Variovorax paradoxus: one gene and its partner. The protein of the gene in region 1 binds, or shares a complex with, the protein of each later gene. Links are inferred from orthologs where the notes say so. Each region holds a gene or a part of one and is shown in the gene's direction. Other genes may lie near its edges.

Evidence for each region. The genes of interacting proteins can lie anywhere in the genome.
Region 2: the proteins of dnaN (region 1) and dinB are in contact, whole or in part, in a solved structure (PDB 1OK7), measured with the Escherichia coli proteins. The link is inferred for Variovorax paradoxus from one-to-one orthologs.

Annotation. Positions count from the first base shown.
Region 1 is NZ_CP123990.1:178,931-185,697, forward strand. What follows is about bases 1-2,828. They hold dnaN (DNA polymerase III subunit beta), read left to right. Parts: upstream 1-775; coding sequence 776-1,882; downstream 1,883-2,828. Other genes in these bases: dnaA (chromosomal replication initiator protein DnaA), read left to right, coding at 1-686; gyrB (DNA topoisomerase (ATP-hydrolyzing) subunit B), read left to right, coding at 2,017-2,828. In the rest of the region: more of gyrB, read left to right, coding at 2,829-4,641; QHG62_RS00835 (alpha/beta fold hydrolase), read right to left, coding at 4,881-5,852; QHG62_RS00840 (hypothetical protein), read right to left, coding at 6,172-6,438; QHG62_RS00845 (hypothetical protein), read left to right, coding at 6,735-6,767. UniProt on the Escherichia coli protein: Confers DNA tethering and processivity to DNA polymerases and other proteins. Acts as a clamp, forming a ring around DNA (a reaction catalyzed by the clamp-loading complex) which diffuses in an ATP-independent manner freely and bidirectionally along dsDNA.
Region 2 is NZ_CP123990.1:787,775-794,650, reverse strand. Bases 1,131-4,067 are described here. They hold dinB (DNA polymerase IV), read left to right. Parts: upstream 1,131-1,943; coding sequence 1,944-3,191; downstream 3,192-4,067. Other genes in these bases: QHG62_RS03740 (purine-nucleoside phosphorylase), read right to left, coding at 3,896-4,067; QHG62_RS03745 (TIGR02117 family protein), read left to right, coding at 3,197-3,889; QHG62_RS03755 (RNase A-like domain-containing protein), read right to left, coding at 1,131-1,822. Also shown: QHG62_RS03765 (YiiX family permuted papain-like enzyme), read left to right, coding at 1-259; QHG62_RS03760 (hypothetical protein), read left to right, coding at 347-970; more of QHG62_RS03755, read right to left, coding at 983-1,130; more of QHG62_RS03740, read right to left, coding at 4,068-4,960; QHG62_RS03735 (DNA topoisomerase IB), read left to right, coding at 5,083-6,366; QHG62_RS03730 (hypothetical protein), read right to left, coding at 6,312-6,876. UniProt on the Escherichia coli protein: Poorly processive, error-prone DNA polymerase involved in translesion repair and untargeted mutagenesis. Copies undamaged DNA at stalled replication forks, which arise in vivo from mismatched or misaligned primer ends.

The DNA of each region.
Region 1 (6,767 bases):
TCGCCAACAAGGACCGCACGCAGGAAGAATTCTTCAATGCGTTCGAGGCCCTGCTGGCCAAGAAGTCGCACATCGTGATGACCAGCGACACCTATCCCAAGGGCCTGGCCGACATCCACGAGCGCCTGGTTTCGCGTTTCGATTCGGGCCTGACGGTCGCCATAGAGCCGCCCGAGCTCGAAATGCGCGTGGCCATCCTGATCAACAAGGCGCGCGCCGAATCGGCCGAAATGCCGGAAGAAGTCGCCTTCTTCGTTGCCAAGAACGTGCGCTCCAACGTGCGCGAGCTCGAAGGCGCGCTGCGCAAGATCCTGGCTTACTCGCGCTTCAACCAGAAAGAAATCTCGATCGCCCTGGCGCGCGAGGCGCTGCGCGACTTGCTGTCGATCCAGAATCGGCAGATCTCGGTCGAAAATATCCAGAAGACGGTGGCCGACTACTACAAGATCAAGGTCGCCGACATGTACAGCAAGAAGCGCCCGGCCAGCATTGCGCGGCCGCGGCAGATCGCGATGTACCTGGCCAAGGAACTCACCCAGAAGAGCCTGCCGGAAATCGGCGAGCTGTTCGGTGGGCGCGATCACACGACGGTGCTGCATGCGGTGCGCAAGATCTCGGGCGAGCGCCAGCAGCTCACCGAACTGAACCAGCAACTCCACGTGCTCGAACAAACGCTCAAGGGCTGACCCCGGATGTCATCAAGAAAGCCACCCGCAACAGCGGAGAATGGCGTCTTACAAGCGGATTCAAAGAGATAAGAGAAGAGGAAGAAGACATGATCGTTTTGAAGGCAACCCAAGACAAAGTCCTCGCCGCGCTGCAATCGGTGGCGGGCATCGTGGAACGGCGCCATACCCTGCCTATCCTGGCCAACGTGCTGATTCGCAAGACCGGCGGCCAGCTGCAGCTCACAACCAGCGACCTCGAGATCCAGATCCGCACCACGGCCGAGCTTGGCGGCGACGAAGGCAACTTCACCACCACCATCGGCGCGCGCAAGCTCATCGACATCCTGCGCACCATGCCGGCCGACCAGACCGTGAGCCTCGAATCGAGCGCGAGCAAGCTGGTGCTCAAGGGCGGCAAGAGCCGCTTCACGCTGCAGTCGCTGCCGGCCGAAGACTTTCCGCTGGTGCAAGAGGCCGCCAATTTCGGCCCCGTGTTCAGCGTGCCGCAAAAGACGCTGAAGGACCTGCTCTCGCAAGTCTCCTTTGCCATGGCCGTGCACGACATCCGCTACTACCTCAACGGCATCCTGTTCGTGGCCGAAGGCAAGCAGCTGAGCCTGGTGGCCACCGACGGCCACCGCCTGGCGTTTTCGTCGGCCACGCTCGACGTCGAAGTGCCGCGCCAGGAAGTGATTCTTCCGCGCAAGACCGTGCTCGAAATGCAGCGCCTGCTGTCTGACGCCGAAGGCGCCATCGAGATGCAGTTTGCGAACAACCAGGCCAAGTTCAGCTTTGGCGGCATGGAGTTCGTTACCAAGCTGGTCGAGGGCAAGTTCCCCGACTACAACCGCGTGATTCCCAAGAACCACAAGAACAGCGTCACGCTCGGCCGCGCCCCTTTGCTGGCCAGCCTGCAGCGCACCGCCATTCTGACCAGCGAAAAGTTCAAGGGCGTGCGCCTGAACATCGAGCCCGGCACGCTGCGCATTGCATCGAACAACGCCGAGCAGGAAGAAGCACAGGACGAGCTCGACATCGACTACGGCGGCGACGCCATCGAGATCGGCTTCAACGTAACCTACCTGATCGACGCCCTCGCCAATATGGGCCAGGACATGGTCAAGCTGGACCTGGCCGACTCCAACAGTTCCGCCCTTTTGACCATCCCCGAGAACGCATCCTTCAAATATGTCGTGATGCCGATGCGGATCTAGAAGACAGAAAACACAGCGCCTTGCGCAGACAGCCCGCGGCCCTCCGCGGGTTTGCGCTTTCAAGAGGCAGGAAAAGCAGGCCGCCAAGGCCCGAAAAATCCCGTGAATGCCGTGAGAGATAGAGGAATATCCGAATGAGTGCAGAAGAAAACAAGCCCGAAGTGCCCCACACCGAACCGGTCTACACGCCCGAGATCGAGAGTGCGGTGCCGATCGAGATCACGCCCGCCGACACCAGCTACGGCGAAGGCTCGATCACGATCCTCGAAGGGCTCGAGGCGGTGCGCAAGCGCCCCGGCATGTACATCGGCGACACCTCCGACGGCACGGGTCTGCACCACCTGGTGTTCGAAGTGGTCGACAACTCCATCGACGAAGCGCTGGCCGGCCACTGCGACGACATCGTCGTGACCATCCATAGCGACAACTCGATTTCCGTCACCGACAACGGCCGCGGCATTCCCACCGGCGTGAAGATGGACGACAAGCACGAGCCCAAGCGCTCGGCTGCCGAAATTGCGCTGACCGAGCTGCACGCCGGCGGCAAGTTCAACCAGAACAGCTACAAGGTGTCGGGCGGCCTGCACGGCGTGGGCGTGAGCTGCGTGAACGCGCTGAGCGTGATGTTGCGCCTGGTAGTGCGCCGCGAGGGCAAGATCCACGAACTCGAATTCAGCCGTGGCTTCGTGCAGAACCGCTTGCTCGAAACCGTGAACGGTTTCGAAGTCTCGCCCATGAAGATCATCGGCGACACGGACAAGCGCGGCACCGAGGTGCACTTTCTGCCCGACACGGAAATCTTCAAGGAGAACAACGATTTCCACTACGAAATCCTCTCCAAGCGCCTGCGCGAGCTGAGCTTTCTGAACAACGGCGTGCGCATCCGCCTGAAGGACGAGCGCACCGGCAAGGAAGACGACTTCTCGGGCGCCGGCGGCGTGCGCGGCTTTGTCGAATTCATCAACAAGGGCAAGACCGTCCTGCATCCGAACTCGTTCTATGCAGCGGGCGAAAAGCCGGCCGACACCTACGGCGGCATTCCCGGCACGCACATCGGCGTTGAAGTGGCCATGCAGTGGAACAGCGGCTACAACGAGCAGGTGCTGTGCTTCACCAACAACATTCCGCAGCGTGACGGCGGCACCCACCTCACGGGCCTGCGTGCCGCGATGACCCGCGTCATCAACAAGTACATCGAAGAAAACGAGCTGGCCAAGAAGGCCAAGGTCGAAGTCACCGGCGACGACATGCGCGAAGGCCTGTGCTGCGTGCTGAGCGTGAAAGTGCCCGAGCCCAAGTTCTCCAGCCAGACCAAGGACAAGCTGGTGTCCAGCGAAGTGCGCGCGCCGGTCGAAGACATCGTCGGACGCCTGCTCACCGATTACCTGCAAGAGCGCCCGAGCGACGCGAAGATCATCTGCGGCAAGATCATCGAGGCCGCCCGCGCCCGCGAAGCCGCGCGCAAGGCCCGCGAAATGACGCGCCGCAAGGGCGTGCTCGACGGCATGGGCCTGCCCGGCAAGCTGGCCGACTGCCAGGAAAAGGACCCGGCGCTGTGCGAGGTCTACCTGGTGGAGGGCGACTCCGCCGGCGGCTCCGCCAAGCAGGGCCGCGACCGTAAGTTCCAGGCCATCCTGCCGCTACGCGGCAAGATTCTGAACGTGGAAAAAGCGCGCTACGAGAAGCTGCTCACCAGCAACGAAATTCTCACCATGATCACGGCGCTGGGCACCGGTATCGGCCGCGCCGGCGCCACCACCGCGGGCGGCGGGGCGGACGACTTCAACGTTGCCAAGCTGCGCTACCACCGCATCATCATCATGACCGACGCCGACGTTGACGGCGCGCACATCCGCACGCTGCTGCTCACGTTCTTCTACCGGCAGATGCCCGAGCTGGTCGAGCGCGGCCACATCTACATTGCCCAGCCGCCGCTCTACAAGGTGAAGGTCGGCAAGGAAGAGCAATACCTGAAGGACGGCCCCGCGCTGGACGCCTTCCTGCTCAAGGTGGCCCTGAAGGACGCGAGCATCGAGACCGGCGGCCCCAACTCGACCACCCTGAGTGGCGACACTCTGGCCGAGCTCGCGCGCAAGCACCAGCTGGCCGAAGCCGTGATTGCGCGCCTGCGCAACTTCATGGACGCCGAAGCGCTACGCGCCATTGCCGACGGCGTGGCGCTCGACCTGGACACCACGCCCGCGGCCGAAGCCTCGGCCGTGGCGCTGCAAGCCAAGCTGCGCGAACTCAACACCACCGGCGTGCCCGCCGAAGTGAGCAGCGAGTTCGACGCCCGCACCGACAAGCCGCTGCTGCGCATCAGCCGCCGCCACCACGGCAACATCAAGAGCAGCGTGCTCACGCAAGACTTCGTGCACGGCGCCGACTACGCTGCGCTCGCCGAAGCCGCCAACACCTTCCGCAACCTGCTGAGCAGCGAGGGCGCCATCGTCCGCCGCGGCGAAGGCGAGCGCGCCAAGGAAGAAAAGGTGGCCGACTTCCGCATCGCGATGAAGTGGCTCATCGGCCAAGCCGAAAACGCCACCTCGCGCCAGCGCTACAAGGGCCTGGGCGAAATGAACCCCGCACAGCTGTGGGAAACCACCATGGACCCGACCGTGCGCCGCCTGCTGCGCGTGCAGATCGACGACGCGATCGAAGCCGACCGCGTGTTCACGATGCTGATGGGCGACGAAGTGGAGCCGCGCCGCGAGTTCATCGAGCAGAACGCGCTGCGGGCTGCGAATATCGACGTGTAGCAAGCACGGCAGCTAAGTCGCCGCCGCGAACAGCTGCTGTAAAAACGATAAAGCGCCCAGCGATGCTGGGCGCTTTTTTTATTCCAAGCCCAACTGTGGCTTGGATTTCTTCGGGACCTCTACCGAGGATTGGGAGCTACTGCCCCTGCCCCCAGAATATCCACCACCACACGCCCATCCGCTTACAGGCAGGCCATCAGGCGCGCCGAGCGCGGCACGCCTGTTCTGGATTCACGGCTTCAAGCCGGGAGACGAGCAATGAAGCTGCGCATGTACCGAATGAACTCTGCCGGCTCTTCCTGAAACGGCCAGTGTCCGCTATTGGCGAAATACTTCAGCGCGGCGCCCGGAATGTTCTTTGCCAGCTTTTCGTCATCGCCAAAACGCCAGATATCACCCGAGCCATAGTTAACCGACGTGGGAACATTGATGGACGACAACCGCGAAACAAAGTTGTAGTCGGCCAGAAGCTGGTTGCCGCGATTGAACGCCGCGCCTGAGTAAATTGTCCTTTGATCGACGTCTGCGATAACCCCGGGCGGCGGGGTTGCATTGTTGTAATACAAAGGCGCGCCGGCGGTCCATTTTTTACGAAGATCCTCATCGCTCGCGACTGGAGCTGTCAGCAATTGGCCCAGGGCTGCTTGCTGGTCAGGCGTTCCGCCGACCGGATTGCGCTGAACGAAAGATGCGGTGTCTGCCGCCGTGCACGACAACACCAGCCCCGAAAGGCGATCAGGAAACCGCAACGCGAAATCTAGCGCAACAAAACCACCGAACGAGTGGCCGACAAGAACGAACTTGTCGATGCCGAGCGCCTTGGTCAATGCGTTGCAATCCGCGCTCATGCGCTCGAGGGTCAGCTCGTCATAGCTGGCCGGGCGGTCCGATTTGCCTTGTCCCAACTGGTCGTAGCAAACGATGCGGGCGTGGTCGGCAAGCGGATCGATGAAAGGGCGGAAGTATTGGTGATCCAGGCCCAGGCCGCCGTGCATGAAGACGATTGGAACCCCCTTGCCGGAGCTCACGTGGTAAAGGTTTTTTCCGTTCACGGAAGCGAACCCCGAAGTCTCGGCTTTGGGAGCAGGCGAAGGAGCGATGGGCCAGACGGCATTGCCGCCCTCGCCACTTCCTCCTCCGCCGCAGCCGGCGAGGGTCAAGACTGAAAAAATGGACCCGGCTGCATTGAAATTACGTCGGCTGATCGTCACCAGAAAACCTCCCCGGAGCGGGCCGACAAACGATATTTGTGGCCGACTCTTGACTGTCTCGGAAAGCCACAAAAAAAGCGGCGCGAAGGGCGTAATAAATTAGCCCTGCGCGAGTCTAGATTCGCTTTGCCGCCGCTTATGTGAACCCGCGATCCGGGGTGTTTTTTTGAGCGAGATCGAGATATCTTTCACGATCCAAGCTCGGGGGAATTGCTGGAAGAAAACGCCTGAACGTCTAATTCAAGTAAATACTTGACATTGATTTAATTCGATGACTGACGCCAGCAAAATTTACCGCGAATTGATGTGACGGTTCCGGTTACGGCATACGCATCGCGCGCCTGCCGCCAATGCCGCCCTGCAACACGCGGGCGACGCGCGCCAGCCCGCCGGTCCCGCTGGCCGCTCGGCCAACCAGTGCGCCGCCTGCAGCGCCCGCCAGCACGCGGCGCACGAGCGACCGGCTGCGCCCGGCCGTCAGCAGCAGCAGAACGCCCGCGCCCAGAACGGCGAGGTGCTCACCCGGAAAGTCCGGCCGCTGGGCGTCCATCTTCTTGACTGCCTCGATCCTGGATCCGATGTTCATTGGAAGCTCCTTTTCTGTACGAACTTCTTCATATCAAGCGAGGCAATGCACCGGTGTAGGCGCCGGTCACGTGCAACGTGCCGAATCGGGCGTACGGCACCGCTCTCAGGGTTTTCACATAGAGGAAGACCAAAAACGGCCGGGCGGCCCGTCATACAGGCGTCACAAGCTATTAAAACAATAGCGTTCAATACTTTCGCGAGGATCGTTCCTCGTAAACGCTATATCTAGCCCGACTCTTGCTAAGCAAAATCCTCGACGGATTCACGTCACCCATGATCGAGGACATCGAAGCAATGAACCTTTTGCGTCTCCGGCAGCCGATGGCT
Region 2 (6,876 bases), 610 kb from region 1 along the record:
AGGCCGCCCCTACGACCTGACTTTCGAATGGTCGGACCAGCGCATCTACTGCTCCGAGCTCGTCTGGAAGCTCTACCAGCGCGCATTGGGCGTGCGCATTGGCGAGCTGCAGAAGATTCGCAGCTTCAAGCTCGACGACCCCGCGGTGCGCGCCAAGATGCGCGAGCGCTACGGCGACAAAGTGCCGATGGATGAACCGGTGATCTCGCCGGTGGCGATGTTCGAATCGCCGCTGCTCACCACGGTGGAGACGCGCTGAGCGCCGGGCAGTCTCGATCAAGCCGCCGGTCGCATCGATGCATGCCGAGCTAACATGGTACGCCCGACCATTCAGAGGAGCGCGCAATTGGAATCCTGGTTCGCCCATGCCAAGCCGATCGACTCGCTGGAGCCCGAGATCGCTTTTCATTTGCACGACGAGTTCCGTCCCGTCTCGGGCGGCCCGGCCGAACCGCTCGCCTCGCCCGGATTTCCGCGCGCCGAACGTTTGCTGGCGCGCACCCGCGAGGTGATGGGGCACGAAGCGGAGCTTGCCGCGTACTACGCACAGGTGGTTGCGGCGGCCCGGCGCCACGCGCTCACACTCGACCAGGTGCGGCATTACTTCTGGCTGGATCTGCAGCTGGACAACGAGGAAGCCGGCGTTCAGCTGTCGTTCCCCTGGTACGACACCTTTGCCACGATGGACCATTTTCTTGCCGCAATCGCCGGCGACGACCAGGGCCTGATCTACGACGACCAGGACCAGGGCTGGGCCGTGGAGGTCTGGGCCCGGAACGGCACGCTCTACATCCGCCAAAGCGACCCCGAGGCCGACGATGATCCCGGCCAGGCCGTGGCGCTGCCCAGGGCGGGCCTGCAGGCCCGCATCGCACCGCTGCGCGAGCGCACCGTGAAGATCGTGGCCCGGCTTGCAAAGGAGCTGGGCGCCGACGTGTGGACCACCGGCGAGGCGCCTTCGTTTCCTTAGCTACCCAAAGCCTCAGATCGGATACGCCGTCAGGATGTAGAACGGCTTGCCGTTGTAGCTTTCCATCTTGAGGATGATCCGCACGCCCGAAAGATCGTTGACGGCCGTGCTGCCGAACTGCACGCCCCGCCCCACCACATAGCCCAGCACATGCTCCAGCTCCGGCGACTTGCTGCCTGCGGCCGCACTGCGTGACCAGGCTTGCACCGCGGCTGCGTTGGCGCGGAGGGTCTCGGTGATTGCGCGTTCCGCCGTGGCAAGGTCGGCAAAAGTAGATACGGCCTTGGGACCCGGCCGCGTTGCGGTTCGCACCCTGGCCAGCAGTTGTGCGTCTGTCTGGCCGACGTGCCGCGCCATGGTGTGTCCGCCGAGCCTCGAGCCGGCGGCGGCTTCATGCTCGGCCAGACGGATGCGGCCGCCGCGCGTCACGGCAATGATGCGGGCGGCTCCTAGCCCCGCGGCCACCACCAGCGGAACGGCCACGTCGACCGCAAGCCCGATGCCGTCGGCCGTTTCGCGCGAGGCCCCCAGCGCCTCGGCCGCCGAGCTGGCGGTGACGGCGGTGGCGGTGCGCTGCGCAGTGCCCGTCCAGACCTGGCGGCCCGAGGTGGCCAGGGTGTCGAAACCGTGCACGCCAAGCACCACGCAGCCGGCCTTGGTCACCATCGTGGGCTCGGGCGCCAGGCAGAGCACGCCGGCGCCCACCAGTTCCACGACGCCGCCCACCAGCCCGACGGTACCCCAGAGCCGGTTGCTCAGGCTCGCGGACTCGGGCACGTCCTGTCCGCCCAGAACGCCGGCCATCTGCACCGGCGTCAGCGCAATGGTCATGCCTTCGACTTCGTCACTCATGCCAGATCCCTTTCCTTGCCATGCTTTTCGATGCCACCGGGCGGCCTAAACCGCAGTCCGCCGCATTCTGGCATGCACATGGCCGCGGGCAGACAGGGCCCGGCCGCGAGACAATCGGCGGGTGAGTTCCACGCCCGTGCCAACGCCCCCCATCCGCCGCATCGCCCACCTCGACATGGACGCCTTCTTCGCGTCCGTCGAGCTGCTTCGCTATCCGCAGCTCAAGGGGCTGCCGGTGGTGATTGGCGGTGGGCGGCGCAGCGTGGACGAAGCGATTCGCCATGTGCCCGAAGGCGGCACGCTGGCCGACATTCCGGTCGACGCTTTTCCGCGCCTGAGGGACTATGTGGGCCGCGGCGTGATCACCACCGCCACCTACCCTGCGCGGCAGTTCGGCGTGGGCTCGGCCATGGGGCTCATGAAGGCGGCAAAGCTGTGCCCGCAGGCGATCATCCTGCCGGTGGATTTCGAGGAAATCCGCAAGTATTCGCGCACCTTCAAGCAGATCATCAGGGAGGTTGCGCCGCTGATGGAAGACCGGGGCGTGGACGAGGTGTACATCGACTTCACCGACGTGCCAGGCGGCCAGCGTGACGGCGGGCGGTCGCTCGCGCGGCTGATCCAGAAAGCGATCCTCGACGCAACCGGCCTTACCTGCTCCATTGGCGTGGCGCCCAACAAGCTCATTGCCAAGATGGCGAGCGAGTTCAACAAGCCCAACGGCATCTCGGTGGTCTACGAGGACGACTTGCAGACCCTCATCTGGCCGCTGCCTTGCCGCAAGGTGAACGGCATCGGGCCCAAGGCGGACGAAAAGCTCAAGCGCTTCGGCATCGAGACGGTGGGCCAGCTCGCGGCACGCGAGCGGGATTGGCTCATCCAGAATTTTGGCAAATCCACGGGCGCGTGGATGCACGAGGTGGCCTGGGGGCGCGACAACCGGCCGGTGGTGACCGAAAGCGAGCCTGTGTCGATGAGCCGCGAAACCACGTTCGACCGCGACCTGCATGCGGTGCGCGACCGCGCCGAGCTCGGCGCCATCTTCACCCACCTGTGCGAAAAGCTGGCCGAAGACCTGCAGCGCAAGGGCTACGTGGGCAAGACCATCGGCATCAAGCTGCGCTATGACGATTTCAAGATTGCCACCCGCGACCAGACCATCGACCGCTACACCGCCGACGGCAAGACCATCCGCCAGGTCGGCGGGCTGTGCCTGAAGCGCGTGCCGCTCGAGCGGCCGCTGCGCCTCCTGGGCGTGCGCGTGGGCGCGCTGGCCAAGGCGGGCAGCCCCGAGGCGATGGCGCCTGCCGGCGCGGGTGCGCCGCGTGCGCCAACCGATGCGGCGGCCACCACCGCGTCGCTCTTCTGAACTTGATGCCGAACCGCTGGCTCCGGCGCGTTGCCCTCGCACTGCTGGTCCTGCCGCTGCTGGCCGCGGTATACGTGGGCACGGCGTGTGCGCTGATGTTCTGGCCCGCCAATGCAACGCCTCGGGGTGAAGCGACCACCGATGCGCCCGAGGTGCAGGCCTGGGTCTTGAGCAACGGCGTGCACACCGACCTGGTGTTTCCGGTTCGCTCGGCAGCTGTCGATTGGGGGCAGATCTTTCCGGTCGCGCACTTCAAAGCGGTGCCGCCCGATGCGGAGTTCATCGCCATCGGCTGGGGCGACCGCGAGTTCTACCTGAACACGCCGACGTGGGGCGACCTGACCGCGTCGCGCGCATTCGGCGCGCTGCGCGGCGGCAACCGTGCGCTGCTGCACGTTACCTATCTGCGCCGCTCCCAGTTGCGGCACAACGCCTTCGAGCTGCCGCTCGCGCAGGCGCAGTACGCGCAGCTCGCAGCCTACGTGCGTGCCGCGCTGCCAGCGGGCCGCGCAACACCGATTGCCGGTGCGCACTATGGCAACGACGACGCCTTCTACGAAGCCGAGGGCGGTTACCACCTCTTCGAGACCTGCAACACCTGGACCGGCCGCGGCCTGCGGCAGGCGGGCGTCACCGCAAGCCGCTGGACGCCCTTCGATTTCAATGTGACGTGGCACCTGCAGCCGGTGCGGCCCTGAACCCGTTCAGGGCTTGGGCACGCCGGCCTGCCATTGCGGCCAGTGGGCCACGATGTGGTCCACCACGCGCGTGCCCACCAGCGCGATGTTCTCCACCGTCTCGGCAAATCCGCCGGCTGTTTCGCCCGGCGCCGGGTCCAGGTGCTGCAGCGTGCTTTCCTTCGGGTTGCCCTGGTCGAAGTTGACCGCGCCGCGCAGGCTCATCACGCGGTCGGTGCCGTGGGTGCGCTTGATCACGAGCGCGATGGCGGCGGCTTCCATTTCGGTGATCACGTAGTCGTCAGCGCCGTAGAGCCTGGCGATGTATTGCGCCTGCTTCGACATGCCGGGGCCGTGAAAGAAGGTGTCGCCGGTCATGTGGGTGCCGGTGCCCACGAAAGGCGCGCGCCGCGCTGCCGCATCGGGGTAGCGCAGGCGGTATTTGCGCGCGCTGTCCGAGTCTTTCAGCGGCGTATCGGACGAGAGCTTCATGGCCCAGCCCACGAGATCTGGGTTGAGCTTGAAGCGGCGGTATTCCTCGTAGCCCTTGCGCGGCATGAAGGTGGGCTCGCCGGGTTTGTTCTCCTCGGGCGCCCAGCGGTGGCCGAGGTCGTAGTCCACGAGCCAGGTTGCCCAGCTCACCTCGCCGATGGTGCCGCGCGCGGGCGGCGTGCCGGCCACGCCGGAAATCACGTAGTAGGCCTGCGAGAAATCGAACTGCGGGTTCAGCAGGATGGCCTGCATCGACGACGAGGAGTTGACCTTGCCCATGCCGAGCACCGCGCCGCACACGCCGTCGGCATTGCAATACACGGGCTGCAATGCGCCGGGCACGGCCATCGGCGCGGCGCCCTTCCAGTAGCGCTCGTACCAGTGCTGGAACTCGCCGGCCCGGTCGCCGGTGTTCTGCCCGATCTCGAACATGGCTGCAACGAAGACCTTCACCTTGATGGGCGCGGCAGTGGCGGCAGGCCGTGCCGTCGGCGCGGTGGAGGAACCGGGCGAAGCACAGGCTGCGACAAGCAGCGCCGCGCCGCAGGCCGAGAGCCAGCGCACGCAAGAGGACGAGAACGGCCGATGGAAGAACATCATTTTCTTTGGGACTCCAGGAAAGAACAAAGCGCCTCCATCGCACCAGCGGCGATTGCGGCGTCCTACAGGCAGCGATTGTCGGCGCAGGCACAAGCGCAGGGTACCTTCATCACGCAAACCTCATGCCGGCCCGCTCCAGATCGACCACACCGCCCCCCAAGCCGTCGCCCACCGCCGCGCCCATTGCCAACGGCCTGGTCTACGTGAACCCCGACATGCCCGGCATCCGGCGCCTGAAGCATGGCGACCACTTCCGCTACCGCGATGCAGGGGGCCGATGGGTGCGCGACGCGGACGAGCTCTCGCGCATCCGCATGCTGGCGATTCCGCCGGCCTATACGCAGGTGTGGATCTGCCCCCTTTCCAACGGCCATCTGCAGGCTACGGGCATCGACGCAAGAGGCCGCAAGCAATACCGCTACCACGCCGACTGGCGGCTCTTCAAGGACGAGACCAAGTTCGAGCGGCTCGAGGCCTTCGGGCTTGCGCTGCCGCGCATCCGCGCACGCGTGACGCGCGATTTGCAGGAGGGCAGCAAGGCGGCGGCCCCGGGGCGCCAGCAGGTGCTGGCCGCGCTGGTGCGCCTGCTCGACACCACGCTGCTGCGCGTGGGCAATGAAGAGTACGCAAGCAGCAACGGCTCCTACGGCCTCACCACGCTGCGCAACCGGCATGCCGCGGTGCAGGGCGCGGCGCTCCGGTTGCGCTTCCGCGGCAAGAGCGGCGTCATGCACGAAGCCCTGCTGGACGATCCGCGCGTGGCGAAGGTGGTGCGCCAGTGCCAGCAACTGCCCGGCCAGGCGCTCTTTCAGTATCAGGACGAGGACGGCGAGCTGCGCAGCGTGTCGTCCACCGACGTGAACGACTACCTGGCCGAAGCCTCGCCCGGCGAGCGCTTTACCGCCAAGGACTTTCGAACCTGGCACGGCACCGTGCAGGCGCTGGAGCTTACGCGGCTGGCCTGCGAACCGGGCCGCACCGCCGCCGACGGCAGCCGCTACAGCGCCAAGGAAATCCTGGCTGCCGTCGCAAAGCAGCTGGGCAACACGCCCGCCGTGTGCAAGAAGGCCTATGTGCACCCTGCGGTGCTGGCGCTGGGCAGCGCGCTCGCGGGCGACGGCGAAGACCCGTCGGCCGAGGTGCTGCGAAAAATGTCGGCCCGCACCGCCGCACGGCGCACGCGTGGGCTGCATGCCGCGGAAGAGCGGCTGCTCGTCTTTCTGCGGGCGCACCGGCAGCGTCTGGCGCGCGAACTGCGCGAGGCCTCCAAGGCACGCAAGTCCAACGGCAGGGGCGGCGCAAAGGCCGCGCCCGTGCCCGGCCGGCGTTCAGCGCAACGGCCAAGGCCCGCTCAACCCGCAGCGAGCGAGAAACGCACGCTGTCGCGCTCCAGCGCCACCGTGTAGCCCAGGTCTTCGGCCAGGCTTTGCAGCGCAATGGCGTCGATGGCCAGAGCGCGCGGCGCACGATGCGCACCGAGCACGGGGCTCACGCCGCCGGATTCGCGCGGCAAGGCGGTCAGGCGAAGCGCATCGGCCCCGTCGGCATCGATGCGTATGGCACCGGCTTCAGAGGCGCTGTCGTGCAGATAGCCGAGCCCTCCGAGAAGCAGGTAGCGCAATGCGGCTCCCTGCGGCCGGCGGGGTTCGTCCCCGGACGGCTCGAGCGCCGGATCGACTTCCAGCGCCACGCCATGCATGTCGAAAGCCGCACGCATCAGGCCCACGCATTGCGCCACCAGCGCGCTGCGCGTGATGCCGTCGTCCGCGGTGGCCAGCTCCCAGTCGCGCAGCGAGCGAATGCCTTCCACAAGTTCGGACACCTGGTTGTCGATGAGCGCCACGCGCTCTTCGCAGGCCGCAGGATCGATCGGCATGGCACCCACCTGACGCTTGAGCATGAGCAATGCCATGCGG